4 regions of the Zobellella denitrificans genome follow, and region 1 is predicted to be linked to each of the others. Evidence: predicted binding sites of a transcription regulator. Region 1 holds the regulator's gene; each other region holds the start of a gene.

Region 1 (2,201 bases):
GGCGGCCGACCCCCGCTTCATCCTGCTGGACGAGCCGTTCGCCGGGGTGGATCCGATTTCGGTGATCGACATCAAGAAAATCATACTGCACCTGCGCGATCGGGGCCTCGGCGTGCTAATTACCGATCACAATGTACGGGAAACCCTGGATGTGTGCGAACGGGCCTATATCGTCAGCCACGGCCACCGCATCGCCGCCGGCACCCCGGCCGAGATCCTCGCCGACGAGCAGGTCAAGAAAGTCTATCTGGGTGAACAATTCAGCCTCTGAGCAGGCCCCGCATCATGACAGTGCGGTCGATATAGAAGGACTTTTTTAAAAGATGAAGCCAACTCTTCAGTTACGTTTGGGCCAGCAGCTGACCATGACGCCCCAGTTGCAGCAGGCGATCCGCCTGCTGCAACTTTCCAGCCTGGAACTGCAGCAGGAGATCCAGCAAGCCCTGGAGAGCAATCCGTTACTGGAGCAGGATGAGCCGGAAAGCATCGATGTGGCCGAGCCCCGCCACGAAGAACAGCTGGCCGCCGACACCGCCATGGAGCAGAGCCAGCTGTCCGATGACCTGCCCATGGACACCAACTGGGAGGAGCTTTATACCGCTTCCCCGGGCGCCGGCGGCGGCCTGCCCGAAGGCGCCGAGGACACCGTCTACCAGGGCGAGACCACCGAAACCCTGCAGGACTACCTGCTGTGGCAGATGCGCCTCACCCCCTTCAGCGATACCGACCAAGCCATCGCCCTGGCCATCATCGATGCCATCGACGAGGCCGGTTACCTCACCATAGACGTCCCCGATATCCTGGAGGCGGTGGCCGGCGACGAGCTGGAGATCGAGGCGGACGAGGTGGAAGCGGTGCTCAAGCGCATCCAGCACTTCGATCCCATCGGGGTGGCGGCCCGCAACGTCCAGGAATGCCTGCGCATCCAGCTGGAGCAGTTCCCGCCCGAGACCCCCTGGCTGCAGCAGGCCCGGGAGGTGATCAACCAGCATATGGATCTGCTCGGCAACCGGGACTACCGCACCCTGCAGCGCAAGGCCAGGCTCAAGGAGGAGGAACTCAAGGAGGTGCTGGCGCTGATCCAGCAGCTGGAGCCCAGGCCCGGCCACACCGTCATCCAGAGCAGTTCCGAATACGTGATCCCGGACGTGGTGGTAACCAAGCGCAACGGTGCCTGGGTGGCGGAGCTCAACCCCGAGGCCATGCCCAAGGTCCGCCTCAACCAGACCTATGCCGCCATGGCCCGGCAGCCGCGCAACAGCGAGGACGGCCAGTTCATCCGCAACCACCTGCAGGACGCCAAGTGGTTTCTCAAGAGCCTGGAAAGCCGAAATGAGACCCTGCTCAAGGTTGCCAATTGTATTGTCGAGCAACAACAGGCATTCTTTGAGTATGGCGAGGAAGCCATGAAGCCCATGGTGCTGAACCATGTGGCCGAGGCGGTGGAAATGCACGAGTCCACCATCTCGCGGGTGACCACCCAGAAGTTCCTGCACACCCCCCGGGGGGTGTTCGAGCTGAAGTATTTTTTCTCCAGCCACGTGGGAACCGACGACGGCGGGGAGTGCTCCTCGACGGCGATTCGCGCCCTGATCAAGAAACTGGTCGGGGCGGAAAACCCGGCCAAGCCGCTGAGCGACAGCAAGATCGCCCAGTTGCTGGCCGAACAGGGGATACAGGTGGCCAGGCGGACCATCGCCAAGTACAGGGAGTCACTGGCCATCCCCCCTTCCAATCAGCGTAAACGCCTGGTTTAAAGGCAGACCAAGAAGGAAGACGTTATGCAAATAAACCTGACTGGACACCATGTGGAAATCACAGACTCACTGCGTGACTATGTGAACAGCAAATTTTCCAAGCTGGAGCGTCACTTCGACCACATTACCAATGCGCACGTCATCCTCAACGTGGAAAAACTGCAGCAGATCGCCGAAGCCAAGCTGAACGTCAGCGGCGGCGAAGTCTTCGCCAACTCCCAGCACGAAGACATGTATGCGGCCATCGACGGCTTGATCGACAAGCTGGATCGCCAGATCATCAAACACAAAGAGAAGCTCAAGCAAAAATAACCATGGAAGTCGCCGACATACTGAGCAGGGACTGCACCCGCAGTGCAGTTCCCTGCACGAGCAAGAAACGTGCCCTGGAAATCATCAGCGAGCTGGCCGCCCAGCACCTGAACATCAGCAGCCAGCAGCTGT
Region 2 (2,201 bases), 120 kb from region 1:
GCCAGGGTGCCGATCAACTGGGACACCAGGCTGACCCCGCCCAGGCCGCCGAGGGACGACTGACCGAAGATGCCGGCGGCGATGCCGCCCCAGGCGCCGCACAGGCCGTGCAGCGGCCAGACCCCGAGCACGTCATCGATCTTCCAGCGGTTCTGCTGCAGGGTGAACAGCCACACGAACAGGGCGCCGGCCACGGCGCCCACCGCCAGGGCACCGATGGGGTGCATGATGTCGGAGCCGGCGCACACCGCCACCAGCCCGGCCAGGGGACCGTTATGGATAAAGCCCGGGTCGTTCCTGCCGAGGATCAGGGCGGCGATGATGCCGCCGACCATGGCCATCAGCGAGTTGATCGCCACCAGGCCGGAAATGCCGTCCAGGGTCTGGGCCGACATCACGTTGAAGCCGAACCAGCCGATGGACAGTATCCAGGCGCCCAGGGCCAGGAAGGGGATGTTGGAGGGCGGAAAGGCCACCAGCTTGCCGCCCTTGTAGCGGCCCTGCCGCACGCCCAGCAGCAGCACCGCCACCAGGCCGATCCAGCCGCCCACCCCGTGCACCACCACCGAACCGGCGAAGTCGTGGAAGGCGGCGCCGAAGGTGGCCTCCAGCCAGGCCTGGAAGCCGAAGTTGCCGTTCCAGATCAGCCCCTCGAAGAAGGGATAGACGAAGGCCACGCTCAGCGCCGAGGCGGTGAGCAGGGGCCAGAACCGGGCGCGTTCGGCGATGCCGCCGGAGACGATGGCCGGGATGGCGGCGGCGAAGGTCATCAGGAAGAAGAACTTCACCAGCTCGTAGCCCTGGCCGGCGGACAGGGTGTCGGCGTCCTGGAAGAAGGTGACGCCGTAGGCGACCCAGTAGCCGACGAAGAAGTAGGCCACGGCGGAAAAGCCGAAGTCGGTCATGATCTTGGCCAGGGCGTTGACCTGGTTCTTGTGGCGCACCGTGCCCACTTCGAGAAAGGCGAAGCCGGCGTGCATGGCGAACACCATCACGGCCCCCATCAGGATGAAGAGGGTGTTGGCGCTCTGCGCCAGGCTGTCGATGGCGCTGCTGATATTGTCCATGGATTGATCTCCTCGGGCCCGCCGGCGGCGGGCCATCACTGCACGATGATGGTGCATTTGCCAAACAACTTGTCCAAAGTGGTGCGCGCACTGTCGTGCCGGGGCGGTCATGGACCCGGACGGATTTTTGGTCTTATTGTCAAGCTATTGATTAATAAGTTAAAAATATCCCTCTGGCACCACCTTGGTGCGCGGGCCCTGTTTTTGGGCCCAACATCGAACAGGATTTAGCAGGAAGCATGCCAAGGACGGAGCGCCAGCCGGCCGAAGGGCCGTGACAACGGGAGCGGGGTCTGGCCGGCGGGGCGGTCGTCAGCCGCCGTCCTTGCCCGGCTGGGGGATCTCTTCCACTTCCACTATCTTGGAGCGGCTCATCACCACCTTCCAGCGCTGGAGCACCGGCGGTTTCTGCCCCTGTACCTCGCGGGTGACCAGGTTGATGAGGTAGCGTTTTTCCACCGGCTGGCGGGTGACCTGATTGTCCTTGAGCTGGTAGACGTGATGGGAGCCCTTTTCCATCAGCCGGGCCAGCAGGGCCAGGTCGAGCTGCAGCACTTCCCGGGTCTGCTCGTAACCGCTCAGGAAGCGGGTCGGCAACATGCGCGAGTGGCTGCCGTAGTGCATGATCACTTCCTCGCGCTGGCTGACGTTGGCCCGGCGGGCGGCCCTGATGGCGCCGTCCAGGCGGGAGGGCGACTGGTAGTCGAACCACTCCAGCTGGCGTCCGACCAGCTGGTTGCTGTGCACGTCGAAGTACTGCCGCCGCCACTTGGGCCGGCCCTTGCGCAGCCAGCGCCACAGGGTGGCGCGCAGATCCTCCTTGAAGATCTCCCGCATGGCGTAGAGCAGGGCCAGGGCGAAGATCACCATCAGCGAGATGCCGCCCAGGGTTTCGCGCACCTCGAAGGCGGCGAGCGACACCGAGGTCATCACCACGGCGGTGACCCCGGCCTTGAGCAGCTTCTGCTCGCCGCCGCCCAGCTCCCGGGTTTTCTCCTTGAGGGTGACCGGGTATTCGATCAGCCGGCGCAGCAGCCGCATCTTGTTGGACAGGCGCGAGGGGGAGTCGTCGGTGTGGGGGGAGTTGTACTGCTGGGCTTCTCGGTGCCGCCGCTCGGCGCCGCAGGCATCCAG
Region 3 (2,201 bases), 1.9 Mb from region 1:
CTCACCGGCCTTATCGTGATCGGCTCCGGCATCCTGATGGTGGGCATGATCGGCGGCATCCTCACCGGCACCTGGGATCCCATCGAAATCGTGCTCAACTCCATGAGCTCGCCCATCGTGCTGATCCTGAGCATGCTGACCATCGCCTTCGCCCAGTGGTCCACCAATACCGCCGCCAACCTGATGCCCTCGGCCTATATCCTGATGAACGTCTTCCCCCGGCTGAACTTCGCCCAGGGCGTGGCCATCTCCGGCGTTATCGGCCTGCTGATGATGCCCTGGGTATTCGCCGACAACCTGCTGTGGTTCAGCGTCATCACTTCCGGCCTGCTCGGTCCGGTGGCGGGCATCATGCTGGCCGACTTCTACCTGCTGCGCCGTGGCCGGCTGAACGTTAACGATTTCTACGATCCCAAGGGCCCCTTCGTCTACCAGAACAACTACAACCTGCGCGCCTTCCTGGTGTACGGGGTGTCTTTCCTGTGCAGCCTGGTGTTTATCAACCTGGCCTTCTTCGTCGGCCTGGTGATCAGTGTGGTGGGCTACACCCTGCTGATGAAGCCCATCGCCAAACCTGCCGGCGAGGTGGTGCTGCAAACCGAGTCCTGAGTTTTTAAAGCGTTAATCGTGCCTTGGCCCCCTCGCGGGGCCTTTTTTTGTTGGTAAGGACTCGAGTTGCACCAATATGGATCCTCTGCACGGCAGTGTGCACCACTTTGGTGATAGAGACTCGGTCAAGCGGGATGGCGGCCCCGTCTATTCTTGATGAATAAGTTTAACTTTTTGATTTAATTGTAATTTAAATAATTGGCACGAATTCTGTTAATGCTTGTGTACAGAATCTTCGACCCCGATGTGTCCATATGACCCAGCTTCAAGCACAAGCCCCGCAAGCCGGCCCCGGTTACGGTCAGGCGCGTAGCTGGCCGGCGCACCTGCGCCTGCGGCTGGAAGCCGACCCGTCTCCGGCCGGGGGCAAGACCCGGCTCAAGGGACTGGACTTTGCCGGCCCCCTGCGCATCCAGCGCCCCTTCTATCCGGAAGGGGGCACCTGCCATCTTTACCTGCTGCATCCCCCCGGCGGCCTGGTGTCCGGCGACCGGCTGGCCATCGAGGTGGCCGCCGAGCCCGGCAGCCAGGTGCTGCTGACCACCCCTTCGGCGGGCAAGATCTACGGCCGTGACAGCGCCGGCGTGGCCCAGGGCCAGCAGGTGTGGCTGCGCGCCGGCGAGGGCGCCGAACTGGAATGGCTGCCCCAGGAGACCATCGTTTACCGGGGCGCCAACGGCGTGCTCGACACCAAAGTCGAGCTGGCCGAAGGCGCCCGTTTTATCGGCTGGGACCTGGTCTGCCTGGGCCGCCCGGCCGGCGAGCACTGGTTCGAACAGGGCCACCTGACCCAGCGCCTGCAACTGCACCGGGGCGGCCGCCTGCTGTTCAACGAACGCCTCAGCCTCGAGGGCGGCGACTGGCTGCACCGGGGCCGGGTGGGGCTGAACGGCGGCTGCGTGTTCGGCACCCTGATGGCGGCGGGGCCCGGGCTGGATGACGCCCTTATCGGCGAGTTGCGCGAGGCCTTGCCGGGCCCCGATTTCACCCTGACCGAACGCCTGGGCGTGCTGCTGGTGCGCTATTTGGGCACTGATATGAACATTTGCCGCGACGGCATGTGGCAGGCCTGGGGGCTTATCCGCCCCGCCGTGCTCGGCCGGCCCGCCGTTATTCCCCGGATCTGGCTCACTTAAGCCTGTGTTCCTTCGAAGGGACAACAGGCGGTGATGGCGTTTTGAAGAGGACAAAGGGTGCGGTTCCACCGACCCTCCGCGCCAGGGGGCGCGAAGCGCCTAGCACCGGCGTTAGCGCCGCGACCGAGTTGCCAGTGGCAAGTCGCAGCGCGGCGATAACGACGGTTTCCGCGACATCGGCGCGGCGGAGCCCCCAGGGAAGGGTTTACGGCGTGTCGGTGGCGCCGTGCGCTTTGGCCGAGTGGTACAGATCTCAAACCGATGTGTAGGAGAGACCCAAAAATGGAACTCAGTCCAAGAGAAAAGGACAAGCTGCTGTTGTTTACCGCCGCCCTGCTGGCCGAGCGCCGGCTGGCGCGCGGGCTTAAACTCAACTACCCGGAGGCGGTGGCCTACCTGTCGGCGGCGGTGATGGAAGGCGCCCGCGACGGCCGCACCGTGGCCGAGCTGATGGGC
Region 4 (2,201 bases), 260 kb from region 1:
CTGCCAGAGGGCGAGCAACTGCTCGTCGAGCCGGCTGCCCGGGTAGATCAGCCGCTCCACCAGCTTGCTCACCGGCTGGTACAGGGCCAGGGCCAGCATCAGCAGCAGCATGGAATAGAGCCACAGCTGCCACTTGGGCACGTTGGCCAGGGCCTGCATGCCGAACTGGCCGGCCATGGCGCTGAGCAGGGCGATCAGCCCCATCACCAGCGCCGTCATCAGGGTCCACAGCAGGGCCCGGTTGGCCCAGGCGTTGATTTCCAGCATCTGGTAGCGCACCACGCCGTAGACCAGCAGCACCACATAGCTCGGCAGTAGCAGCATGGGCCAGGGATACCAGTACAGGCCGAGGGAGGGGAAGATAAAGCTGGTGGCCAGCAGCAGGCCCCAGGCGCCGGCGGCGAACATGGCGGCGATGGAGCGGCGGCGGTTGCCGCTGTGGATGCGCAGGCCCCACAGCAGCAGGGCGTGGGCCAGCACCCCGATGGCGATGGTGTAGGCGATGTTGAACCAGCCGATGCCCTGGAACACGAAGTAGTGGGCGAAGGGGCCGAAGGCGATGACGCCGCCTCCCTCCAGCCAGAGGCTGGCCAGCAGCACCGCCAGGGCGGCCAGGTAGAGCAGGCCGCGGCCGCGGGCCAGGCGGTCGAGCCAGGGGCGCCTGCCCACGCCCTGGTTGACGAAGCCGACGGCGAAGTCGAGGAAGAAGGTGGGCATCAGGGGGTTGGCCAGGATCAGGGCGATGCCGAGCCGCTCCCAGCCGTGGAACACCGCCACGTGGCCGGCGCACCAGAGCGCCATCATCACGCCGAAGCCCGCCAGCGCCTTCATGCTGCGCCGGCGGCGGGCGCGCCAGTACAGCCAGGCGGACACCAGCAGGGCGCAGCCGCTGGTGAGGATCATCATCAGTTCGAAGGCGACATCCGGTGACATCGGCGGGCTCCAGGTGTAAATAAGGTTTACAGTTTACCGGCGAAAGACTGTAAACCTTGTTGTCGGTTCGGGCAAGTTTTCGCCGGTTTTTTGATCCAGAACAAGGCGGCACAAGGTGTCGGACGTAGTGGCACGGTTTCTGCTTTATGGGGGTATCAACCCAGCGAGTGAGCAACAATAATGAACATGACCGCCTTACTGATTGAATTCTCCGCTATTTTTATCGTTCTGCTGTTAGCGACCCTGCCGGCCGCCGTCAACCGTTACCGTCGTTAAGGAGGAGCCATGGAGCTCGATTCCGCCCTGCTGTCGCGCATTCAGTTCGCGTTCACGGTCAGCTTCCACATCATCTTCCCGGCCATCACCATCGGCCTGGCCACCGCCATCGCCATCTGGGAAGGGCTCTGGCTGAAGACCCGCAACCCCATCTACTTCCAGTTGGCCAAGTTCTGGATCAAGCCCTTCGCCATCACCTTCGGCATGGGGGTGGTCAGCGGCATAGTGCTGTCCTACGAATTCGGCACCAACTTTTCCGAGTTCTCCGAAATCACCGGCCCGGTGCTGGGGCCGCTGATGGCCTACGAGGTGCTCACCGCCTTCTTCCTGGAGGCGGGCTTTCTCGGGGTCATGCTGTTCGGCTGGCAGCGGGTGAGCGAGCGGTTGCACTTCTTCGCCACCTGCGTGGTGGCGGTGGGTACCTGGCTTTCCGCCTTCTGGATCATCGCCGCCAACTCCTGGATGCAGACCCCGGCCGGTTACGAGATAGTGGACGGCCGCTTCGAGGTGGCCAGCTGGCTGGAGGTGATCTTCAACCCCTCCATGCCCTACCGGCTGGTGCACATGCTGCTGGCGGCCATGCTCAGCGCCACTTTCGTGATCGGCGGCGTCAGCGCCTGGTTCCTGCTCAAGGGGCGGGAGCAGGCCTTCGCCCGCAAGGGGTTGTCGATGGCGCTGTGGGCGGCGCTGATCCTGGCGCCGGTGCAGGCGCTGGTAGGCGATTTCCACGGCCTCAACGTCAAGGAGCACCAGCCCATCAAGCTGGCGGCGATGGAGGGCATCTGGCCCGAGCGGGAGGCCGGCGCGCCCCTGCTGCTGTTCGCGGTGCCGGACATGGAGAACGAGACCAACCGCTTCGAAATCGCCATTCCCAAGCTGGCGTCTCTGATCCTCACCCACGAGTGGGACGGGGAGCTGCAGGGGCTCAAGTCGGTGCCCGCCGACGAGCGCCCCAACGTGCCCCTGGTGTTCTATTCGTTCCGGCTGATGGT

The links. Region 1 encodes sigma-54, which starts transcription at its own class of promoters, with help from an activator protein. Its sites were predicted from a motif close to TGGCACNGTTTTNGCTT; they were not measured.
Region 2: AN401_RS17205 (ammonium transporter) is a predicted target of sigma-54. The motif match lies at 1,296-1,312, and genes of this name have one in related genera.
Region 3: AN401_RS05780 (urease accessory protein UreD) is a predicted target of sigma-54. The motif match lies at 809-825, and genes of this name have one in related genera.
Region 4: AN401_RS15405 (cytochrome ubiquinol oxidase subunit I) is a predicted target of sigma-54. The motif match lies at 1,062-1,078, and genes of this name have one in related genera.

What each region holds. Positions count from the first base shown of each region.
Region 1 is NZ_CP012621.1:3,523,013-3,525,213, forward strand. Features, by position in the region: gene lptB (LPS export ABC transporter ATP-binding protein) at 1-271, shown strand, start outside; gene AN401_RS16665 (RNA polymerase factor sigma-54) at 324-1,757, shown strand; gene hpf (ribosome hibernation promoting factor) at 1,782-2,069, shown strand; gene ptsN (PTS IIA-like nitrogen regulatory protein PtsN) at 2,072-2,201, shown strand, end outside.
Region 2 is NZ_CP012621.1:3,642,654-3,644,854, reverse strand. Features, by position in the region: gene AN401_RS17205 (ammonium transporter) at 1-1,067, opposite strand, end outside; gene AN401_RS17200 (hypothetical protein) at 1,380-2,201, opposite strand, start outside.
Region 3 is NZ_CP012621.1:1,203,199-1,205,399, forward strand. Features, by position in the region: gene AN401_RS05775 (cytosine permease) at 1-609, shown strand, start outside; gene AN401_RS05780 (urease accessory protein UreD) at 864-1,745, shown strand; gene ureA (urease subunit gamma) at 2,028-2,201, shown strand, end outside.
Region 4 is NZ_CP012621.1:3,259,350-3,261,550, reverse strand. Features, by position in the region: gene AN401_RS15410 (sensor histidine kinase) at 1-933, opposite strand, end outside; gene AN401_RS15405 (cytochrome ubiquinol oxidase subunit I) at 1,219-2,201, shown strand, end outside.